Regions from separate parts of the Megasphaera elsdenii DSM 20460 genome, predicted to be linked through region 1. Evidence: riboswitches for the same ligand, from Rfam matches in the RefSeq annotation. Region 1 holds a riboswitch; the other holds the start of a gene.
The links. A riboswitch is a leader RNA that binds a small molecule or an ion and turns the genes downstream of it on or off. The one in region 1 is predicted to bind FMN.

Region 1 (3,403 bases):
TCCTCTATTTGTCCGACCTGGCCCGCAAGAAAGGCAAGGCCACGTTCAGCCTGCCCTTCAACCGCCAGCAGATGGCCGACTTCCTTTCCGTAGACCGCAGCGCCTTATCGGCCGAACTGAGCAAGATGAAGAAAGAAGGCCTCATCGATTACCGAAAGGATAAATTCACTTTGCTGCAATAGGAGAGTGTGTTGTATGAAGGTTTCTGCCATCATGCTAGGTTCCTTTTACTTTATAGTTTGTAGTACGGAGTTTGTAGAAATTCCCGAGGCGTCACATCTGTAGAGGCTTGCACGTGGCAAGCTCTGCAAACTTCGAACCACATGCTGAAAGAGCAACCTCTCAGTCAGCTTCGCTGACAGCTCTCCTATAAGGAGAGCCACGAGCCACGAACCACGAAACACGAACCACGAAAAAAGGCGCTGTCTTCATGGGACAGCGCCTTTTTTCCTCGCTCTTAATGCAGATGGGGGAGGATGTGGCCCATTTTATTCTTTTTCGTTTCCAAGTAAAATTCGTCGAATTTCTGCGGTTTCATTTCAATGGGGACCCGTTCTACGATTTCGACTCCGAAGCCTTCGAGGCCGTAGACTTTTTCCGGGTTGTTCGTGAGCAGGCGGATTTCTTTGGCGCCCATGTCCTGGAGAATCTGGGCACCAATCCAGTATTCACGAAGGTCCGGTGCGAAACCGAGTTTTTCATTGGCTTCGACCGTGTCGTAGCCCTGTTCCTGGAGGACATAGGCCTTGAGTTTATTGATGAGGCCTATGCCGCGGCCTTCCTGGCGCATGTAGAGGAGGATGCCCCGGCCTTCGGCGTTGATCTGCGTCAGGGCAGCTGCCAGCTGTTCGCCGCAGTCGCAGCGGCGGGAGCCGAAGACGTCGCCTGTGAGGCATTCGGAGTGGACACGGCACAAGAGGTTCTTGCCATCGCCGATTTCGCCTTTGACCAGGGCGACGTGGTGTTCGCCGGTCAGGTCGTTGATGTAGCCGTAGATCTTGAATTCGCCGAACTTCGTCGGCATCTTGGCGACGGCTTCGCGGATGACGTGTTTGTCGTGGCGGCGGCAGTAGTTCTGGAGGTCGTGGATGGTGATGAATTTCAGGCCGTATTTATCGGCGATTTTCCAGAGGTCCGGCGTGCGCATCATCGTGCCGTCATCGGCCATGATTTCACAGCACAGGCCGACTTGTTTGAGCCCTGCCAGGCGCATGAGGTCGACCGTGGCTTCTGTGTGGCCATTGCGGGTCAGGACGCCTCCGCGTTTGGCGATGAGCGGGAAGTTGTGGCCAGGACGGCGGAAGTCTTCGGGACGAGCCGATTCTTCGACACATTTGCGGGCCGTCAGGGCGCGTTCGACAGCGGAGATACCCGTCGTCGTATCGACGTGGTCGATGGAAACGGTGAAGGCCGTTTCGTGATTATCTGTATTTTCACTGACCATCTGGGGCAGACCGAGCTTATGGGCATATTCGATGCTCATAGGCATGCAGATAAGGCCCTTGCCGTGGCTGGCCATGAAGTTCATGTTTTCGGTCGTGCAGTACTGGGCGGCGCAGATGAAGTCGCCTTCGTTTTCGCGGTCCGGGTCATCGGTGACGATGATGATATGGCCGGCCTGCAATTCTTCCAGTGCTTCTTCGATGGTGTTGAATTTACGTTTTTCTGTAGTCAAAATAAAGACCTCCTTAAAGTCTGTTTATCAGTTTTATGAATGGTATCAAAAAAGCCCTGGCCAGTGGCACAGGGCTTTGACATGCAAGGAAAGGCAGGCTGCAAGCGCAGCACGCCACATCTTCTTCCATCCAGACTATACTGTCGGTTTTGGAATTGCACCAAATCACGAGCCAGTGGCTCCTACGCCGTAGCGTTCGCGGACTATACCGCCGATCGGGAATTTCACCCTGCCCTGAAGATATATGTCTTATTCAGTTCTGTTATGTATTATACACGGTAGCCGCCATTTTTGCAAGTTACTCGACGTCGAAGATTTTCCCCGGGTTGAGGATGTCGTTGGGATCGAGGGCCTTCTTGATGGCTTTCATCATTTCCAGTTCGCCAGGATCGGTAAATTCCTCCATCAAGTGCTTGCGCTTATAGCCGATGCCGTGTTCGCCGGACAGGCGGCCGCCGTGGGCATAGATGAACTTGTACAGTTCCTGCTGGTTGGCCTTGACCCGCTGGTCCCAGTCTTCATAGGTGGCATCTTCGTTCTTGAGGATGTTCAAGTGGATATTGCCGTCGCCGGCATGGCTGGCGATGCGGGTGACCAAGTTATATTTCTGGGCCAGGCGAAGGATTTCATCGAGGAGGGCTGCTTCCTGGTCGACAGGGACGACGACGTCTTCTTTGCAGACGATGAGGCTTTCGGCACGGACGGCTTCGGCAAAGGCCTTGCGGGCCTGCCAAATCTTGTTGTGGTCGGCGACGAGAACTGACGAAGCGCCATTTTCCGTGCAGACTTCGTCGAGGACGACGGCTTTGTCGTCCAGGTCGTCTTCGCTGGTCCCTTCGACTTCGACGATGACGTAGTTGCCGTTGTCGCTGCCCTGGAGGTTTTCATTGAGGTACTTTTCGACGGACTTGATGGTGATGTTGTCCATAAATTCAACGCACGTCGGCGTGATGCCGGCTTTGATGATCTTGGTGACGACGCCCATGGCCTGGCGGCGGTCGTCGAAGATGGCCAGCAGATCCAAGGCGTATTTCGGCTTGGGCAGGAGTTTCAGCGTGGCCTTGGTGATGATGCCCAGGGTCCCTTCCGAGCCGATGACCAGCTGGTCCAGGGAATAGCCTGTCGACTGTTTCTGCAGCCGCGCGCCGAGGTTGACGATGCGCCCTGTCGGATTGACGACTTCTACGCTGTAGACCTGGTGGCGCGTCGTCCCGTATTTGACAGCCCTATTGCCACCGGCGTTGGTGGCGATGTTGCCGCCGATGAAGCATGAATCGCCGCTGCACGGGTCGCCGGCATAGAAGAGGCCTTTCTTTTCGGCTGCTTCCTGCAGGTCTGACGTGCGCACGCCCGGTTCGACGACGGCATAGAGTCCGTTTTCATTGATTTCCAGGATCTTATTCATCTTTTCCAGTGACAAGACGAGGCCGCCGTATTCCGGGACAGCCCCGCAAGCCAGGCCTGTGCCGGCCCCGCGGGGGACGACAGGGAAGTGGCAGGCGTTGGCCAATTTGATGATGGCACTGACCTGCTGTGCCGTTTCGGCAAAGACGACGGCTTCCGGCATGTGGTGATAAGCCGGATCGGTCACTTCGTCATGGGAGTAAGGCTGCATGGCATCGGCGTCGGTGACGACGTTCTTCGGGCCGACGATGGCCTTTAATTTTTCCAGGATTTCTGTCGTGATTTTTTCGTAATGCATAAGTGTTCCCCCTCGGAATAAGATAC
Region 2 (3,403 bases), 700 kb from region 1:
TGTCGATGTCGGCCGGGAGAACCTCGTCGAATGTCGCCGCCGCGGCAAATTGCTGAAAGCCAAGATCCTCGTCGGCGACGAGCTGGAAATCACCGAGCTGGGCCAGGATAAGGGCGTCATCGAAGCCCTGCTGCCCCGGCGCAACCAGATCCGCCGGCCGGCGGTGGCCAATATAGACCAGCTGCTGGTCATCATGGCGGCCCAGTCGCCGGACCCGAACCGTTTCCTCGTCGACAAGATGCTCATGACCTGTGAATACGGCGGCATCCATCCGACGCTGTGCTTCAATAAGTGCGACCTGGACCGGGACACAGCCGAAGCCTATAAAGCCTTTTATGAACGCTGCGGCTATGACGTCTATCTCGTGTCGGCCAAGACCGGCGAAGGCCTGGATACGCTGCGGGCTCTCCTGCCGCACCGCATGACGGCCTTTGCCGGCCCGTCGGGCGTCGGCAAGTCCAGCCTGCTGTCGCAGCTCCTGGGGCGGAAGGACTTGTCCGTCGGCGCCGTCAGCGAAAAGATCAAGCGCGGCCGCCATACGACGCGCCATTCGGAAATCATGCGCCTCGACAGCGACACGTACGTCGTCGATACGCCGGGCTTCAGTGCCCTCGATTTCGAGCACCTCGACCCCCGGGAAGTCCTGCGCTTGTTCCCGGATATGCTGCCCTACAGCGGCGGCTGCAAGTTCTCATCGTGCCTGCACCTGTCCGAACCGGAATGTACGGTCAAACAAGCCGTAGCCGACGGCCATATCCAGGCCGAACGCTACGATACATATTGTAAGATACTCACTTCCATTGCAGAAAGGAAACGATAGTTATGGTAACCATTTGCCCCTCTATATTGTCGGCTGATTTTTCCCGCCTGGCCGAAGAAATCCAGGACGTTGAACGGAAGGGGGCCGACTGCATCCATCTCGACTTGATGGACGGCCATTTCGTACCGAACCTGACCTTCGGCGTACCGGTCATCAAAGCCCTGCGCAGCTGCACGAAACTGCCTTTCGATGCCCATCTCATGGTCGAACATCCGGAAACCTATATCGACGGCCTGGCGGCTGCCGGCGTCCAGTACGTCACGGTCCATCAGGAAGCCTGTGTCCACCTCGACCGGGTCCTGCAGCAGATCCGCGAAGCAGGCATGAAAGGCGGCGTCGCCCTTAATCCGGCGACCCCCGTATCTTCCTTGTCCTGCGTGGCCGGGCAGTTGGATATGATCCTAATCATGAGCGTCAATCCCGGCTTCGGCGGCCAGAAATTCATCCCCTATGCCGTCGATAAGATCCGCCAGGCGAAAGCCCTCCTGGAACAGGCCGGCAATACGGCGGCCGTCATCGAAGTCGACGGCGGCGTCAATGCCAAGACTGTCCAGGCCGTCAAAGACGCCGGTGCGACCTTCCTCGTCGCCGGCAGTGCCGTCTTCGGAGCTGAAGACCGGGCCGCAGCCATTGCGTCCTTACGATAAGGACTTGTATTTCTTCCTTGCATGTGCTAAAATCATACATGTAGTTCAAGTGAATAAGGATAGTCTTTGAGGCAAGGTGAGAAAGCGGCGCTTTCAATTCCTGACCGGCGGTGACAGTCCGCTAACCCGCAAGGGTTGAACCGATGCAATTTCGGTACCGACAGTACAGTCTGGATGGGAAAAGACGACAGATTGTGTTTTTGTTGCGCTCAAAAGGCTATGGGAATCTTACGTCCATAGCCTTTTTTTATCTTGCAAATCTGAATGGAAGGGAAGGAATACATTGGAACCGGCAGAGTATATGAAAAAAGCCCTGGACTTGGCAAAGACCGCCCTGGGCTATACGACATCTAACCCGGCTGTCGGCTGTGTCATCGTCAAAGACGGTGAAATCGTCGGCACGGGCTATCACCATAAGGCCGGCACGCCCCATGCGGAAGTATGGGCTTTGCGTGAAGCCGGCGAACGGGCTAAAGGAGCGACGGTCTATGTGACTCTCGAACCGTGCGCCCATTACGGACGGACGCCGCCCTGCGCCCGGACCCTCGTTGAAAAGGGCGTCGGCAAAGTCGTCATGGCCATGCTCGACCCGAACCCCTTAGTCGCCGGCAAGGGGGCCGCGATCCTGCGGCAGGCGGGCATCCCCGTCGAAGTCGGCCTCCTGTCGAAGGAAGCAGCCCAGCTCAACGAAGTCTTCATCAAGAACATGATGGTCCAGAAACCGTTCATCGCCATCAAATTGGCCCAAAGCCTCGATGGCCGCACGGCTTCGCGGACGGGGAAATCCCAGTGGATCACCAATGACTGGGCCCGCAGTTACGGGCACTACCTGCGCTCTATCTACGACGGCATCCTGGTCGGTATCAATACGGTCCTGACCGATAATCCGCTCCTGACCAGCCGCATCGAACGGCCTGGCCAGGACGCACCGCATCAGCCTGTACGCGTCGTACTGGATACCAAAGGACGGACACCTTTGAATTCACTCGTCGTCACCGATAAGACGACGCAGACCCTTATCGTCACGACGTCTTTGTGCCCCGTAGAGAAGATGAAGGCTTTGAAAAACGCCGGCGTCCGCGTCATCCTGGCTCCGCTCCAGGACGGCAAGACCATCTACTTGCCTGACGCCTTGCAACTCCTGCATGATGAAGGACTGACCAGCATCCTCGTCGAAGGCGGCAGCACCGTCCAGGGGAGCTTCTTCGATGCCCGCCTGGTCGATAAGATTTATGCCTTCGTCGGCGACAAGGTTATCGGTGGTACTGGCGCATTGCCGTCGGTTGGCGGCTGCGGCGTCGATGAGCTCGATGAATGTATGCCGCTGCTCTATGATTCGGTAGAGCTCCATGAAAATAACATATTGATTACGGCATATAATGCCAACAGGGAGGGTGCCTATGTTCACTGGCATCATTGAGGAACTGGGGACGATTGCCCATATGGACCGCCGCCCCGATTCTATCCGCCTGACCATTCAGGCGCACAAAGTATTAGAAGGCACGCAGCTTGGCGACAGCATTGCCGTCAACGGCGTCTGCCTGACCGTTACGGATATGACGGATTCGACCTTTTCGGCCGATGTCATGCATGAAACCATGCGCCGTTCGTCGTTCAGCACCATCAAGAGCGGCTCTAAAGTCAACCTCGAACGGGCCATGCAGGTCGGCGGCCGCCTGGGTGGTCACATCGTCAGCGGCCACATCGACGGCGTCGGCCATGTCGCCCGCATCGCGACGGACGGCATTGCCCGGGTCATCACCATTTCCATCCCGAAGGATATGGAACCGTTCATCGTCGAAAAAGGGTCCATCACCATCGACGGCATCAGCTTGACCGTCGTATCCGTCGGCAACAGCCAATTTTCCGTTTCCATCATCCCCCATACCATGGCCAATACGACGCTTATGGATAAACATCCGGGGGCTATCGTCAA

Region 2: another riboswitch for FMN. It lies ahead of ribD (bifunctional diaminohydroxyphosphoribosylaminopyrimidine deaminase/5-amino-6-(5-phosphoribosylamino)uracil reductase RibD); the one in region 1 lies ahead of C6362_RS02065 (bifunctional 3,4-dihydroxy-2-butanone-4-phosphate synthase/GTP cyclohydrolase II).

The regions. Positions count from the first base shown of each region.
Region 1 is NZ_CP027570.1:427,389-430,791, reverse strand. Features, by position in the region: gene C6362_RS02070 (Crp/Fnr family transcriptional regulator) at 1-182, shown strand, start outside; gene C6362_RS02065 (bifunctional 3,4-dihydroxy-2-butanone-4-phosphate synthase/GTP cyclohydrolase II) at 458-1,675, opposite strand; FMN riboswitch at 1,790-1,921, opposite strand; gene C6362_RS02060 (FAD-binding oxidoreductase) at 1,974-3,377, opposite strand.
Region 2 is NZ_CP027570.1:2,209,756-2,213,158, forward strand. Features, by position in the region: gene rsgA (ribosome small subunit-dependent GTPase A) at 1-820, shown strand, start outside; gene rpe (ribulose-phosphate 3-epimerase) at 823-1,467, shown strand; FMN riboswitch at 1,526-1,657, shown strand; gene ribD (bifunctional diaminohydroxyphosphoribosylaminopyrimidine deaminase/5-amino-6-(5-phosphoribosylamino)uracil reductase RibD) at 1,751-2,887, shown strand; gene C6362_RS10465 (riboflavin synthase) at 2,868-3,403, shown strand, end outside.